Regions from separate parts of the Azospira sp. APE16 genome, predicted to be linked through region 3. Evidence: predicted binding sites of a transcription regulator. Region 3 holds the regulator's gene; each other region holds the start of a gene.
What was found. The regulator sigma-54, encoded in region 3, starts transcription at its own class of promoters, with help from an activator protein. The targets are predictions, from matches to a motif close to TGGCACGCTTNCTGCTNA.

Region 1 (3,227 bases), 130 kb from region 3:
ACCGGCTGGCCTGCATTTCCTGCCACCCCAAGAACGGCCGCGGCAAGGCGCCGGAACGGGAGGGGGAGAAGATGCAGTCCATGCTGGTGCGCCTTTCCGTGCCGGGCCGCAGCCCCCACGGCGGCCCCCTGCCCCATCCGGCCTACGGCGACCAGCTCAACGAGGAAGGCATTGCCGGCGTGCGCGGCGAAGGCCGGGCCGCCATCCGCTGGATCGAACGGGAGGAGAAGCTGGCGGACGGCACCCCGGTGCGCCTGCGCCGGCCCCGGATCATTTTCAGCGAAACGGCCTACGGCACCCTGGACGATGCCCTCACTTCACCCCGGGTCGGCCCGCCGGTGTTCGGCCTGGGCCTGCTGCAGGCAGTGCCCGCCGCCACTCTCCGGCAGATGGCCCGGGAGGCCAAGCCGGACGGAGTGAAGGGAGCGGTAAACCAGGTCTGGCAGGTGACGGCCGGCAAGGCAGCGGCGGGACGCTTCGGTCTCAAGGCCAACATGCCGGACCTAGCCCAGCAGATCGCCGGCGCCATGGTGGGAGACCTGGGCATCACTTCGCCCCTGTTCCCCGCGGAAAACTGCACCCGCCGCCAGGAGGCCTGCCGCATCGCCGTCTCCGGCGGCAGCCCGGAACTCTCCGCCGCCCAGCTGCAGGATCTGCTCACCTACCTTAGCCTGCTGGCCCCGCCACCCCGGCGCCAAGGGGAAACGGAAGGGCAGCGGCAGGCGGTGCAACGGGGCCAGGCCCGCTTCGCCGCCGCCGGCTGCGCCGTCTGCCACCGCCCCGCCCTGGAGACGGGGGATGCGCCCTGGCCGGCCCTGGCGCGGCAGATCTTCCACCCCTACACCGACCTGCTGCTGCACGACATGGGCGAGGGCCTGGCCGACGGCCGCCCCGACTACCGGGCCAGCGGCCGCCAGTGGCGCACCGCGCCCCTGTGGGGCCTGGGGCGCTACGCCGAGATCAATGAACACAGCCAGCTGCTGCACGACGGCCGGGCCCGGGACCTGAGCGAGGCCATCCTGTGGCACGGCGGCGAAGCCCGCAGCGCCCGGGAACGTTTCCGCCGCCTGCCGCGGGAAGCCCGGGAGGAACTGTTCGCCTTCCTGCGCTCCCTGTAGCCGAAATATTGCGTCGAGCCCACTCCAGCGGAGTGTTGGCGGGGAACGGGACGGGGTTGCGACACCCGGCCCCTTCCCCGCTTTTTTTCAGCTGACGAGACCCAGCAGCACGGCCGAGGGACGGAAGGCGATCCAGGCCGGCTGGCCCGGGGCGAAGGGTTCGGCCAGGTCGGCGCCGGCGTTGGCGACGCCGGTGAGGCCGTGGCCCAGGTCCACCACAATCTCCCGCCGTTCGCCGCTTTCCTGGATGCGCTGGACGATGCCGCCGAGGCGGTTGTAGTCGGCGTAGTCGCTGCCTTCGCCGCTACCCAGCACCAGGGTGGCCGAGGCCTTGACCAGGGCCACCAGTTCCTGGCCCGGAGCCAGGCCCAGGCAGCGGGTGCTCTCCGGGGTGACGCTGGCCCGCAGCAGGCGACCGCCGGGCAGGGCCAGCAGCACCTGATCGAGCAGGGGCCCCCGCTCCACCGCCTGCACCCGGCCGAAGAACTGGTTGCGGGCGCTGGTGCGCACCGCCACCCGCTCCAGCAGCTGCAGATCCGCATCGAAGTGGCCGCCGCAGCGCTGGCGCAGCAGTTGCCGTTCCTCCGCCAGGGCCACCAGCACCATGGCCAGGCGCCGGCCCCGGGGCGTCAGGCGCAGGCGGCCACTGCCTTCCCCACCATCCTCTGCCTCCCATTCGGCCAGGCGTTCGCCGGCCAGATTGTTCAGTTCCTCGGCGGCGCGGCGGGCCTCCCCGGCCGCCTCGGCGCCCACCGCCAGGGCGTCGGCCACGGCGGCCCGCTCCAGCCAGGCCAGACGGTCGTGGCCGGCGGCCACGGCAAAGGGACCGGGAATGCCCGCCACCGGGTACAGGCGCAGGGGTGTGACCCGGTCGGGGCTGAGTTGATCGGCAATGTCGCTAACGGGCTGGTCGTTCATGGCGGCTTTCCTTCGTTATTTTTCGAATATATAACGGTTAGCAAAGCCCATGCCGGACAAGGACTTAGGGGAATTTCCCGGCAATGGCGGGAATGGGGGTACCCCGGGGCCGGGGGCCGGGCCCCGCCTTGGGTCGCCCGGAGGGCCCGGCGCCCCAGGCCAGTGCGCTCAGACGGCGGGGGGCTGCCAGCCTTCCCAGGCCAGCCGGTCCCGGCCGCCGGCCTTGGCGGCATAGAGGGCGGCGTCGGCCCGGTGCATCATGGCCACCAGGTCGTCCCCGGGACCGGCCAGGAGGGAGGCTCCGATGCTGACGCTGAAGGACAGTTCGCCCTGGGCCAGGGGCAGCCGCACCTGGCGCACCGCCTGCAACAGGCGCTGGCCCAGCTGGTGGGCCCCGGCCGGCGGCGTTTGCGGCAGCAGCAGGCCGAATTCCTCGCCCCCCAGGCGGCCGAAGACGTCGCTCTGGCGCAGGCCGCCGCCGATGGCGCGGACCAGGGCCTGGAGCACCTGGTCGCCCACCGGGTGGCCGTGGCTGTCGTTGATGTTCTTGAACTTGTCCGCGTCGAGGATGAACAGGGTCAGGGGGTGATCGTGGCGCCGGGCCAGGGCCACCAGGCGCTCGGCCTCGGCGGTGAAGGCGCGGCGGTTGAGAATGCCGGTGAGGCCGTCGGTGGTGGCCAGGCGCTGCAGCTCCTCTTCCACCGCCTTGCGTTCGCTGATGTCGCGCAGGATGCCGACGAAGACCCGGCCCCCCGCCAGTTCCGTGCTGCCGATGCTCACTTCCACCGGGAATTCGCGGCCGTCGGCGGCGCGGGCCAGCATCTCCCGGCCGTGGCCGGCCCCATCGGCGGCATGGCCGGCGGCCGCTTCCGCCAGCAGGGCGCGGTGGATCGGCACCGTCTGCTCCGGCATGAACTCCTCCACGCTGCGGCCCAGCAGTTCCTCGGCGCGGAAACCGAAGAGCCGCTCCGCCGCCCGGTTGAATTCCAGCACCCGCCGCTCCTGGTCGAGGACGACCACCGCGTCCATGGCGGTGTCCATGAAGGTGCGGGCCTGGGCCTCGCGCTGGCGCAGTTCCGCGGTGCGCTGGGCCACCCGGGCCTCCAGGCCCTGGTTGGCTTCCCGCAGGGCCTCCAGGGCGCGGCGGCGGCGCAGCAGCTGGTGGTAGGCAAAATAGGCCAGGGCCGCCAG
Region 2 (3,227 bases), 890 kb from region 3:
GGCCAGGGCCAGGCTCCGCCCGGGGGCCATTTCCGCCAGCAGCCGCGCCACCAGGGCGGAAAAGTCGCTGCGCTCGCGCAGGGCCGGCAGGGTCAGGGTGAGACCGTTGAGGCGGTAATACAGGTCGGCGCGGAAGCGGCCCGCTTCCACCTCCTGGCGCAGGGGCCGGTGGGTGGCGCAGACCAGGGCGAAATCCACCGCCACCGGCTTGCCGCTGCCCAGGGGCGTCACCTGGCGTTCCTGCAGCACCCGCAGCAGGCGGCTCTGCAGGTTGAGGGGCATGTCGCCGATCTCGTCCAGGAACAGGGTGCCGCCGTGGGCTTCGCGCAGGCGGCCGGGGCTGCCTTCCTTGCGGGCGCCGCTGAAGGCGCCGGGGGCGTAGCCGAAGAGTTCGGCCTCGATCAGGTTTTCCGGCAGGGCGGCGCAGTTCACCGCGACGAAGGGGCCTTCCCGGCGGGGGCTGCTGCGGTGGATGGCCTGGGCCAGCAGCTCCTTGCCGACTCCGGATTCGCCGTGGAGCAGGAGGGGAATGGGTTTGCCTGCCACCTTGCGGGCCTTGTCCAGGGCCGCTTTCAGCCGGGCATCGCCCGTATCCAGCGCGGCCAGGGCGTCCTGGGGCGGGGTGCTAGCCGCGGCAACGCCGACGGGGATGGGCGCCTTGCCGGCGTGGATCTGCAGGAACAGCCTGCCGCCGCGCCGGGTGCTCACCAGCAGGGCCTGCTGGCCCTGGCGCCGGCCCCAGTCGAGCAGGTCCTCGCTGCGGCTGTCCAGCACCCGCTCCAGGGGCGTCGCCCCCAGGTCCGCCGGCTGCAGGCCGAGCATGGCCAGGGCGGCCCGGTTGGCGCCGACGATCCAGCCGTCTTCCGAGAGGGCCAGCACCCCTTCGGCCACGGTGCCGATGCCTTCGGCCCGGGGATGCAGGTGCAGGCGGATGTGGCGGCGGTGGCGGGAGAGCAGCAGCCGGTTTTCGATCATCTGGGCGGCGGTGCGCACCAGGCCCTGGGTATGGGGATGGTGGCTGCGGTGGTCGCCGGAGATGTCCAGGGCGCCGAGGAGCTTGCCGGACGGATCGAGGATGGGGGCGGCGGCGCAGGTGAGGAAGGTGTTGCGTTCGAGGAAGTGCTCGGCGCCGTGGATTTCCACCGCGGCGCCTTCGGCCAGGGCGGTGCCGATGGCGTTGGTGCCCCGGTGCTGCTCGTGCCAGGAGGCGCCGGGGGCCAGGGCCACCCGCTCGGCCTTGCCGAGGAAGTCCGGGTCCCCCAGGGCATGCACCAGCAGGCCCCGGTTGTCGGCCAGCACCACCATGCTGTGGGAGGCCTGGACCTGGGCGTAGAGGTATTCCATGACCGGCTCGGCGTGGGCGACGAATTCCTGGTGGCGCTCCAGGGCCTGGCGCAGGTGCTGTTCGGAGAGGCGCGGCGTTTCCGGGTTGCGCCCCACCGGCTCCAGGCCGGCGCCGCGGCTGCGGTGCCAGGAGCGCAGCAGGCGCTCGTCCACCAGGCCGGGGGGAAGCTCGCCCTGCTCGAGAAACAGGCGTCGGGCCTGGCGCAGCAAGGGAGCGCCAGCCCGCGGGTGCGGATGGTTCATCAATGTCTCCTTCGCTCCGGCCTCTGACGGGTCGGATGGTGTGGTCCGGCGAGTATAGCCCTCTGTTTCCCCGGTGCAATGCTTTCCCCGGAAGTGTCCGGCCGGGTGTGTCATTTTGGTACAGCTGTGCCGGGACGGGACGTGCCACGGGGCGGCGGCCGCCGCTGGCGGCAGGGAGTGGTGCCATAGGAATCAATGGCTTGGGCTTGGGGGGCGGTGCTGGCACGGCCCTTGATAAGGAGAAGCCGGGTTCCCTTTTTGGAGCCTTGTTCGATCCCCATAAAAACGGAAGGAGACACCATGCTTTACGCGACCCCCGGCAGCGCCGGCGCCAAACACCAGTACAAGGCCCGCTACGACAACTTCATCGGCGGCAAGTGGGTGGCCCCGGTCAAGGGCCAGTACTTCGACGTCATCACCCCCATCACCGGCAAGCCCTACACCCAGGCCGCCCAGTCCGGCGCCGAGGACATCGAGCTGGCCTTGGATGCCGCCCACGCCGCCGCCGACAAGTGGGGCAAGACCTCCGCCACCGAACGCTCCAACATCCTGCTGAAGATCGCCGACCGCATCGAGGCCAACCTGGAAATGCTGGCCTACGTGGAGACGGTGGATAACGGCAAGGCCATCCGCGAAACCCTCAACGCCGACATTCCCCTGGCTGCCGACCACTTCCGCTACTTCGCCGGCTGTCTGCGCTCCCAGGAAGGCTCCATCAGCGAGATCGATGAAAACACCATCGCCTACCACTTCCACGAACCCCTCGGCGTGGTGGGCCAGATCATCCCGTGGAACTTCCCCATCCTGATGGCCGCCTGGAAGCTGGCCCCGGCCCTGGGCGCCGGCAACTGCGTGGTCTTGAAGCCCGCCGAATCCACCCCCATCAGCATCCTGGTGCTGGCCGAGCTGATCGCCGACCTGCTGCCCCCGGGCGTGCTCAACATCGTCAACGGCTACGGCCGCGACGCCGGCATGGCCCTGGCTTCCAGCAAGCGCATCGCCAAGATCGCCTTCACCGGCTCCACCGCCACCGGCCGGGTCATCGCCCAGGCTGCCGCCAACAGCCTCATTCCCGCCACCCTGGAACTGGGCGGCAAGTCCCCCAACATCTTCTTCGCCGACGTGGCCGCCGCCGACGACGACTTCTTCGACAAGGCCATCGAAGGCCTGGTGCTGTTCGCCTTCAACCAGGGCGAAGTGTGCACCTGCCCCAGCCGGGCCCTGATCCACGAATCCATCTACGACCACTTCATGGAACGGGTACTGGCCCGGGTCAAGGCCATCAAGCAGGGCAGCCCCCTCGACACCGACTCCATGATGGGCGCCCAGGCCTCCCAGATGCAGATGGACAAGATCATGTCCTACCTGGCCATCGGCAAGGAAGAGGGCGCCCAATGCCTGGTGGGCGGCGACCGGGCCCGCCTCGGTGGCGAGCTGGCCGAGGGCTATTACATCCAGCCGACGCTGTTCAAGGGCCACAACAAGATGCGCATCTTCCAGGAGGAAATCTTCGGCCCGGTGCTGGCCGTGACCACCTTCAAGACCGAAGCCGAAGCCCTGGAAATCGCCAACGACACCCCCTACGGCCTTGGCGCCGGGGTGTGGAGCCGGGACGGCAACACCGCCTACCGCATGGGCCG
Region 3 (3,227 bases):
GGTTCCCCCAGTCGGTGAACAGGCGGTGGGCGTCGTCGGTGTTGTCGCAGGCGCCCAGGGCCTCGCGGAAGGCCCGGTCGGAGAAACGCTGGGCCAGCTCGGAAAGAATCTGCAGATGCTGCTCGGTAGCCTGTTCCGGCACCAGCAGCACGAACATCAGGCCGACGGGCTTGCCGTCGGGGGAATCGAAAGGCACCGGGACGGACAGGCGCATGAAGGCGCCGGCGGCATCCTTGAGCCCCTTGATGCGGCCGTGGGGAATGGCAACCCCCTGGCCGAGGCCGGTGGAACCCAGTTTTTCCCGGGCGAAGAGGCTGTCGAAAACCGTGGCCCGGGCGATGCCCAGGTTGTTCTCGAACAGCAGTCCGGCCTGCTCGAATGCCCGCTTCTTGCTGCTGGCTTCGAGGTCCAGCAGGATGTGGGCGGGAGGGAGGAGTTTGGCGATCAGATCCATGGGGCGGGAACCTTCCCCGAACAGCGGGATGGCGGCGGCAGGGCCGGTTGGAGACTGGGATTCAGGCAGGATACCAGGCGAAAAGTGGCGGGATCATAACGGAAAACGACCCCGCCGCCTATGCCTTTCGTCCCAGTCCCGGAGAGGGAATCAGATCACTCTTCGATGTGATTCTTGATGGTGTCGCGGTGGTGATCCTGGGCCTTCTGCTTGTACTTCTGCACCTGGCGGTCCAGCTTGTCGATCAGGGTGTCCACGGCGGCATACAGGTCGGCATCCTCGGCATCCACGTGGATGTCCTTGCCGGGCACGCGCACGGTGACTTCAGCCTTCTGCTTCAGCTTTTCCACGGTGAGGATGACGTTGACGTCGATGACGCTGTCGAAGTGACGCGTAACCCGCTCCAGCTTGGCAGTGACGTAGTCGCGGATCGCCGGGGTGACTTCCAGGTGATGTCCGGTGATGTGCAGGTTCATGGCTCGCTCCTTTTTTAGATGGACTTGCGTAGGTTGGCCGGCGAAATGTTGAGCGCTTCTCTGTATTTTGCAATGGTTCGACGCGCCACAACAATGCCTTGTTGGCCAAGAATTTCGGATATTTGACTGTCCGAAAGGGGTTTTTTGGGGTCTTCGGCCGCCACCAGCTGCTTGATCAGGGCCCGGATGGCGGTGGCCGAACAGGCGCCCCCCGTATCCGTGGCCACGTGGCTGCCGAAGAAATACTTGAGTTCGAAAATGCCCCGGGGGGTGGCCATGTATTTCTGGGTGGTCACCCGGGAGACGGTGGATTCGTGCAGGCCCAGGGTTTCGGCGATTTCCCGCAGTACCAGGGGACGCATGGCCACCTCGCCGTGTTCGAAGAACTGGCGCTGGCGGTCCAGGATGGCCTGGGACACGCGCAGGATGGTGTCGAAACGCTGCTGCACGTTCTTGATCAGCCAGCGGGCCTCCTGCAGCTGGCCGGAGAGGCTGGAGCCGCGCTGCTTGGAGAGGATCTCGGCGTAGAGCCGGTTGATGCGCAGGCGCGGGTAGGCGTCCGGATTGATGCTGGCGGTCCACTGGTTGCGCACCTTCTTCACCACCACGTCCGGGGTGATGTAGCGGGCATCCAGGGGCGCGTACTGGGCGCCGGGCCGGGGGTTGAGGCTCTTTACCAGGTTGGTGACGGCGCGCAGGCGCTCGTCGTCGCAGCCCAGCAGCTTCTTCAGCTTGGTGAAGTCCCGGCCGGCCAGCAGTTCCAGGTGATGGCGCACCAGCTTCAGGGCCTGGTCCCGCACCTCGTCGGCCGGCAGGGCTTCCAGCTGCAGGGCCAGGCATTCGCCCGGAGTGCGGGCGCCGACACCGGTCGGGTCCAGGTGCTGCAGGTGGCGCAGGGCGATCTGCAGGTCGTCCAGGTCGATTTCCAGCTCTTCCGGCAGGGCTTCCTGCAGCTCCTCCAGGGGCTGGGTCAGGTAGCCGTCCTCGTCCAGCGCCTCGATCAGGAAGCTGACCAGCTGCCGGTCCCGCTCGGAGAGCTGCATCAGGCCCAGCTGCCAGTTGAGGTGGTCGCGCAGGGAGGTGTTGGCGGCCTGCACTTCCTGGAAGTCGGAATCCTCGTCCTCGTCGCGGGAGGCGGAAGGGTAGCTGCCTTCGGCAAACCAGTCCTCGCCTTCGCCCAGGCTGTCCCGGGGCTCTTCCCGCACTTCCTCGGGACCGTGGCTGTCGGCCCCCTCGCTGGACTCGCCGCCATCCCCCGGGCTCTCAGCAGCGGCCTCGGCCGTGCTGCCGGCGTATTCGCCTTCGCTCCCGCTGTAGGAGGGCTCGTAGTTCTCGTCCTCGCGCTCCAGCAGGGGGTTTTCCAGCAGATACTTCTCCAACTCCTGCTCCAGCTCGAGCGTCGACAGTTGCAGCAGCCGGATGGACTGCTGCAGCTGTGGCGTCAGGGCCAGGTGCTGCGAGAGTTTGAGTTGGAGGGTTGGTTTCATGGACCCGGGGCCGAAGGGGCCGGCGGCAATGAGCGGGTTGAGGGAAAGACTCGGAGACTGGGCTCGTCAGAGACGGAAGCTCTCGCCCAGATATACTTTTCGGACGTCTTCATTATAAACGATCTCATCCGGGCGGCCAGACGCCAGCACCCGGCCCTCATTGATGATGTAGGCCCGGTCGCAGATGCCCAGGGTCTCACGCACGTTGTGGTCGGTGATGAGCACGCCGATGCTGCGGTCCTTGAGGAAACGGATGATCTTCTGGATTTCCAGCACGGCGATGGGGTCCACGCCGGCGAAGGGCTCATCCAGCAGGATGAAACGGGGAGAGGTAGCCAGGGCCCGGGCGATTTCCACCCGGCGGCGCTCGCCACCGGACAGGGCGGCGGCATTGGAAGCGCGGATGTGGCCGATGTGCAGCTCTTCCAGCAGTTCCTCCAGGCGCAGGTCGATCTCGTGCTTGGGCAGCTTCTGCAGTTCCAGCACGGCACGGATGTTCTCCTCCACGTTGAGCTTGCGGAAGACGGAGGCCTCCTGGGGCAGGTAGGAAATGCCCAGATGGGCCCGCTTGTGGATGGGAAAGTGGGTCACTTCCTGATTCTGCAGCTGGATGGAGCCGCCGTCGGAGGGCACCAGCCCGACGATCATGTAGAAACAGGTGGTCTTGCCGGCACCGTTGGGGCCCAGCAGGCCCACCACCTCACCGCTGCCCACCTCGAAGGACACGTCATGCACCACGGTGCGGGACTTGTAGCGCTTTTTCAGGTTGTTGGCGGAAAGCTTGGCGATGAGGTCGGGGTTCTGCTCGGA
Region 4 (3,227 bases), 1.3 Mb from region 3:
ATGGCCCACCACGTTTTCGTAGCTCTGGTCCTTGCCCCCCAGCTGGCCGCGCTGGAACACGGTCTTGGTGCCGGGCTTGAGGGAGAGGCGGCGTTCGGCCTCGGCCTTGAGGTCCGACACCTTGCCGTAGAGGGTGGCGCCGGTGGGGCAGACCTCGGCACAGGCGGCGTACTTGCCTTCCGGCAGGCGGTGGCGGCACAGCTCGCACTTGCCGATCTTGCCGGTGGCGGAGGAGTAGTCGTACTTGGGAATGCCGAAGGGACAGGCGGCAACGCAGTAACGGCAGCCGATGCAGGCGTCGGCGTCGTAGCCGACGATGCCGGTGACCGGGTCCTTGGTCATGGCCGACACCGGACAGGCCGAGACGCAGGAGGGGTCGTTGCAGTGCAGACAGGAGGTCTTCATGAAGGCGTAGCCGTTGTCCGGATCGTCCTTCGTCTCCATGGTGCCGCTGCGGAACATCTTGATGACGTTGAAGGTCTTGGCGGTGGTATCCAGGGGCGTATCCCACAGCTGTTCAGACGTGGAGAATTCCGCCGGGTTGCCATTGACCTCCTTGCAGGCGGCGACGCAGGCCTTGCAGCCGACGCACAGGGTGGCGTCGTAGAGCAGGCCGAGGGCGCCCTCGGGCTGGGGATTGTTGTCCCGGGCGCAGGCCGGGCCACTCACCGAAACGGAGACCGCAGCCGCGGCTGCGCCCCCCGCCAGCGTCCCTTTCAGGAAATTGCGACGGGAAGTCATGGTCACACCTTCTCGGCGGGTTTCTGTTCGGAAGACTGCTTGGCCTTCTCGGCCTCCTCGGCGGCGTGGGAGAGACCCAGGTTCTTCGCCACCATGGCCCCGGCCCCGGCGGCGGCCCCGGCCACGGCAGCCAGCACGGCGGCGGCACCGAGGGAGGCGCCCTTGCCCTGTTCCTCGACGATGCGCGGGAAGGAGGCGGGCGGGGCGTAGGTCATGACCTTGGCGGTCTGGTGGATGGGCTTCTGGAAGCCCACGCCCTGCTCCGTACAGCCGATGCAGGGGTGGCCGCAGGCCACGGGCCAGGTGCCGGCGCCGGCGTCACCGAAGAGGATGGTGGGACAGTTGGCGTAGGTCTCGGGACCCTTGCAGCCCAGCTTGTACAGGCAGTAGCCCTTGCGGTGGCCCTCGTCGCCGAACTCCATGGCGAAGCGGCCGGCGTCGAAGTGGGCGCGGCGCTCGCAGTTCTCGTGCACCAGGCGGGAATAGGCGAACTTGGGACGGCCCAGCTCATCCACCGGCGGCAGCTGGCCGAAGGTGAGGAAGTGCACCACGGTGGAAAGGAAGTTGTAGGGGTTGGGCGGACAGCCGGGAATGGTCACCACCGGCTTGTCGATGATCTTGTTCACCCCCACGGCCCCGGTGGGGTTGGGGTCGGTGGAAGGCATGCCGCCCCAGGAGGCACAGGAGCCGATGGCGATGATGGCGGCGGCGTCGGTGGCGCATTCCTTGACGATGTCGATGGCGGTCTTGCCGCCCACCTTGCAGTAGATGCCGCCATCCTTGGTCGGGATGGCACCTTCCACCACCAGCAGGTACTGGCCCTTGTTGGCCTTCATGGCGGCCTGCTTGGCGGCCTCGATCTGGTGGCCGGCGGCGGCGAAGAGGGTCTCGTGGTAGTCGAGGGAGATGACGTCGAGAATCAGCTTCTCGATGGTGGGATGCTCGGCCCGCAGCATGGATTCGGTACAGCCGGTGCATTCCTGGAAGTGCAGCCAGATGACGGAGGGGCGCTTCTTCACCGCCACCGCCTCGGCCACCGCGGCCTCGGCCCCGGCCGGCAGGCCCAGGGTGGCGGCCATGGCCGTACAGAACTGGAGGAATTCCCGGCGGCCCATTTCCAGGCGCTTGGCCGCCTCGATGACGTGCTCGTGGATTTCCAGGGACTGGAGTTTTTGCTCTTGCATGGCCTCACCCTCGGTCTGTTGCCCCGTTCCCACGGGGCTATTTGCATGGTTGCGCGGGGATCGCCGCGCCCTTATTGGGGTGGGACGATTACAAGAACCGTGCCAGACAGGGCAAAACCATAACAATCAAGCAGCTACGGAACTCGCGTAAAATGGCGTTTCATAAAGTTGTAAACCTTGCGACGTCACAAAGCCGACACCTGGAAACTTTCTTTCCACTCTGCAAAGATGACAGATGCAAACAGTTCCCACCCAGGCCCTGGCGACGACCACCTCGGACACCCCTTGCCTCCAGGGCAGGCGGCAAGTGCCTCCCGGCCATGCCATGGCTGGAGGCCAGGAACGGCGCCGGCCTCCAGCCACCCCAAACCCGCATCAATCCCGGACCCGCACCGCTCCCCCGCTGCGGCAGCGGAGGCCACCGGCAGCAGCGCCGGGCCGGGGTGCTAGAATCCGGGCTCGTTGCCGCCTTTGCCGACCACCCTGACCCGCCGGGCCCGATGCCTTCCTCCCTCACTTCCCTCCTCGCCGCCACCGACATTCCGGGCCACATGCTGGTCATCGCCCTGCTCCTGGCGGCCATCTGCACCGGTTTCATCTTCCGCTTCGTCCTGCCCGCCCTGGGCCTGGGCCGCCTCTTCCGCCGCACCATCGGGCAGCTGGAGCAGCTGCGGGAGAGCGGCGGCAACCCCGATCCCCAGCAGATCGGCCGCGACATCATGGGCGCCCCGCCCCTGGCCCACCTGTGGCGCGAATACGCCCAGACCCTGCACCCGACCCGCACCGAGGCCGGCCCCCGCTGGCGCGCCACGGCCCTGGCGGAAAGCTTCCTCACCGAACAGGCCCTGGTGGATACGCCCCTGCGGGCCGAGTTCTACAAGCACCTGCCGGGCATCCTCACCGGCATCGGCATCCTCGGCACCTTTTCCGGCCTCATCGTCGGCCTCACCCACTTCGAGGTTTCCGCCAGCGCCGACGTGGTGCGGGGCAGCCTCAGGGAGCTGATCCAGGGCGTCGGCCACGCCTTCAAGATTTCCGCCATCGCCATCGGCCTGGCCATGCTCCTCACCTGGGTCGAAAAATCCCTGGTGGTGGCCCGCTACCGCCAGGTGGAACGCCTCAACCAGCTCATCGACAGTCTCTTCGACACCGGCATCGGCGAGGAATACCTGGCCCGCCTGGTGGGCGCCAGCGAGGGCGCCGCCCAGCAGGCGGCACAACAGGCCGCCCAGCTGCGCCAGGCCCTGGTGGCGGAAATGCGCCAGGCCATGGCCAGCCTGCTGGAGCAGCAGCAACAGGCCG

Region 1: the regulator sigma-54 is predicted to act here: its motif matches at 2,074-2,091, upstream of ACLSSQ_RS01585 (TOBE domain-containing protein).
Region 2: the regulator sigma-54 is predicted to act here: its motif matches at 1,808-1,825, upstream of adh (aldehyde dehydrogenase).
Region 4: the regulator sigma-54 is predicted to act here: its motif matches at 2,013-2,030, upstream of ACLSSQ_RS07200 (hydrogenase small subunit).

The regions. Positions count from the first base shown of each region.
Region 1 covers NZ_CP179682.1:308,187-311,413, reverse strand. The annotation lists gene ACLSSQ_RS01590 (di-heme oxidoredictase family protein) at 1-1,118, shown strand, start outside; gene ACLSSQ_RS01585 (TOBE domain-containing protein) at 1,206-2,036, opposite strand; gene ACLSSQ_RS01580 (diguanylate cyclase domain-containing protein) at 2,205-3,227, opposite strand, start outside.
Region 2 covers NZ_CP179682.1:3,084,513-3,087,739, reverse strand. The annotation lists gene ACLSSQ_RS14665 (sigma-54-dependent Fis family transcriptional regulator) at 1-1,587, opposite strand, end outside; gene adh (aldehyde dehydrogenase) at 1,888-3,227, shown strand, end outside.
Region 3 covers NZ_CP179682.1:178,981-182,207, reverse strand. The annotation lists gene ptsN (PTS IIA-like nitrogen regulatory protein PtsN) at 1-454, opposite strand, end outside; gene hpf (ribosome hibernation-promoting factor, HPF/YfiA family) at 610-930, opposite strand; gene ACLSSQ_RS00905 (RNA polymerase factor sigma-54) at 945-2,417, opposite strand; gene lptB (LPS export ABC transporter ATP-binding protein) at 2,484-3,227, opposite strand, start outside.
Region 4 covers NZ_CP179682.1:1,475,507-1,478,733, reverse strand. The annotation lists gene hybA (hydrogenase 2 operon protein HybA) at 1-741, opposite strand, end outside; gene ACLSSQ_RS07200 (hydrogenase small subunit) at 744-1,925, opposite strand; gene ACLSSQ_RS07195 (hypothetical protein) at 2,426-3,227, shown strand, end outside.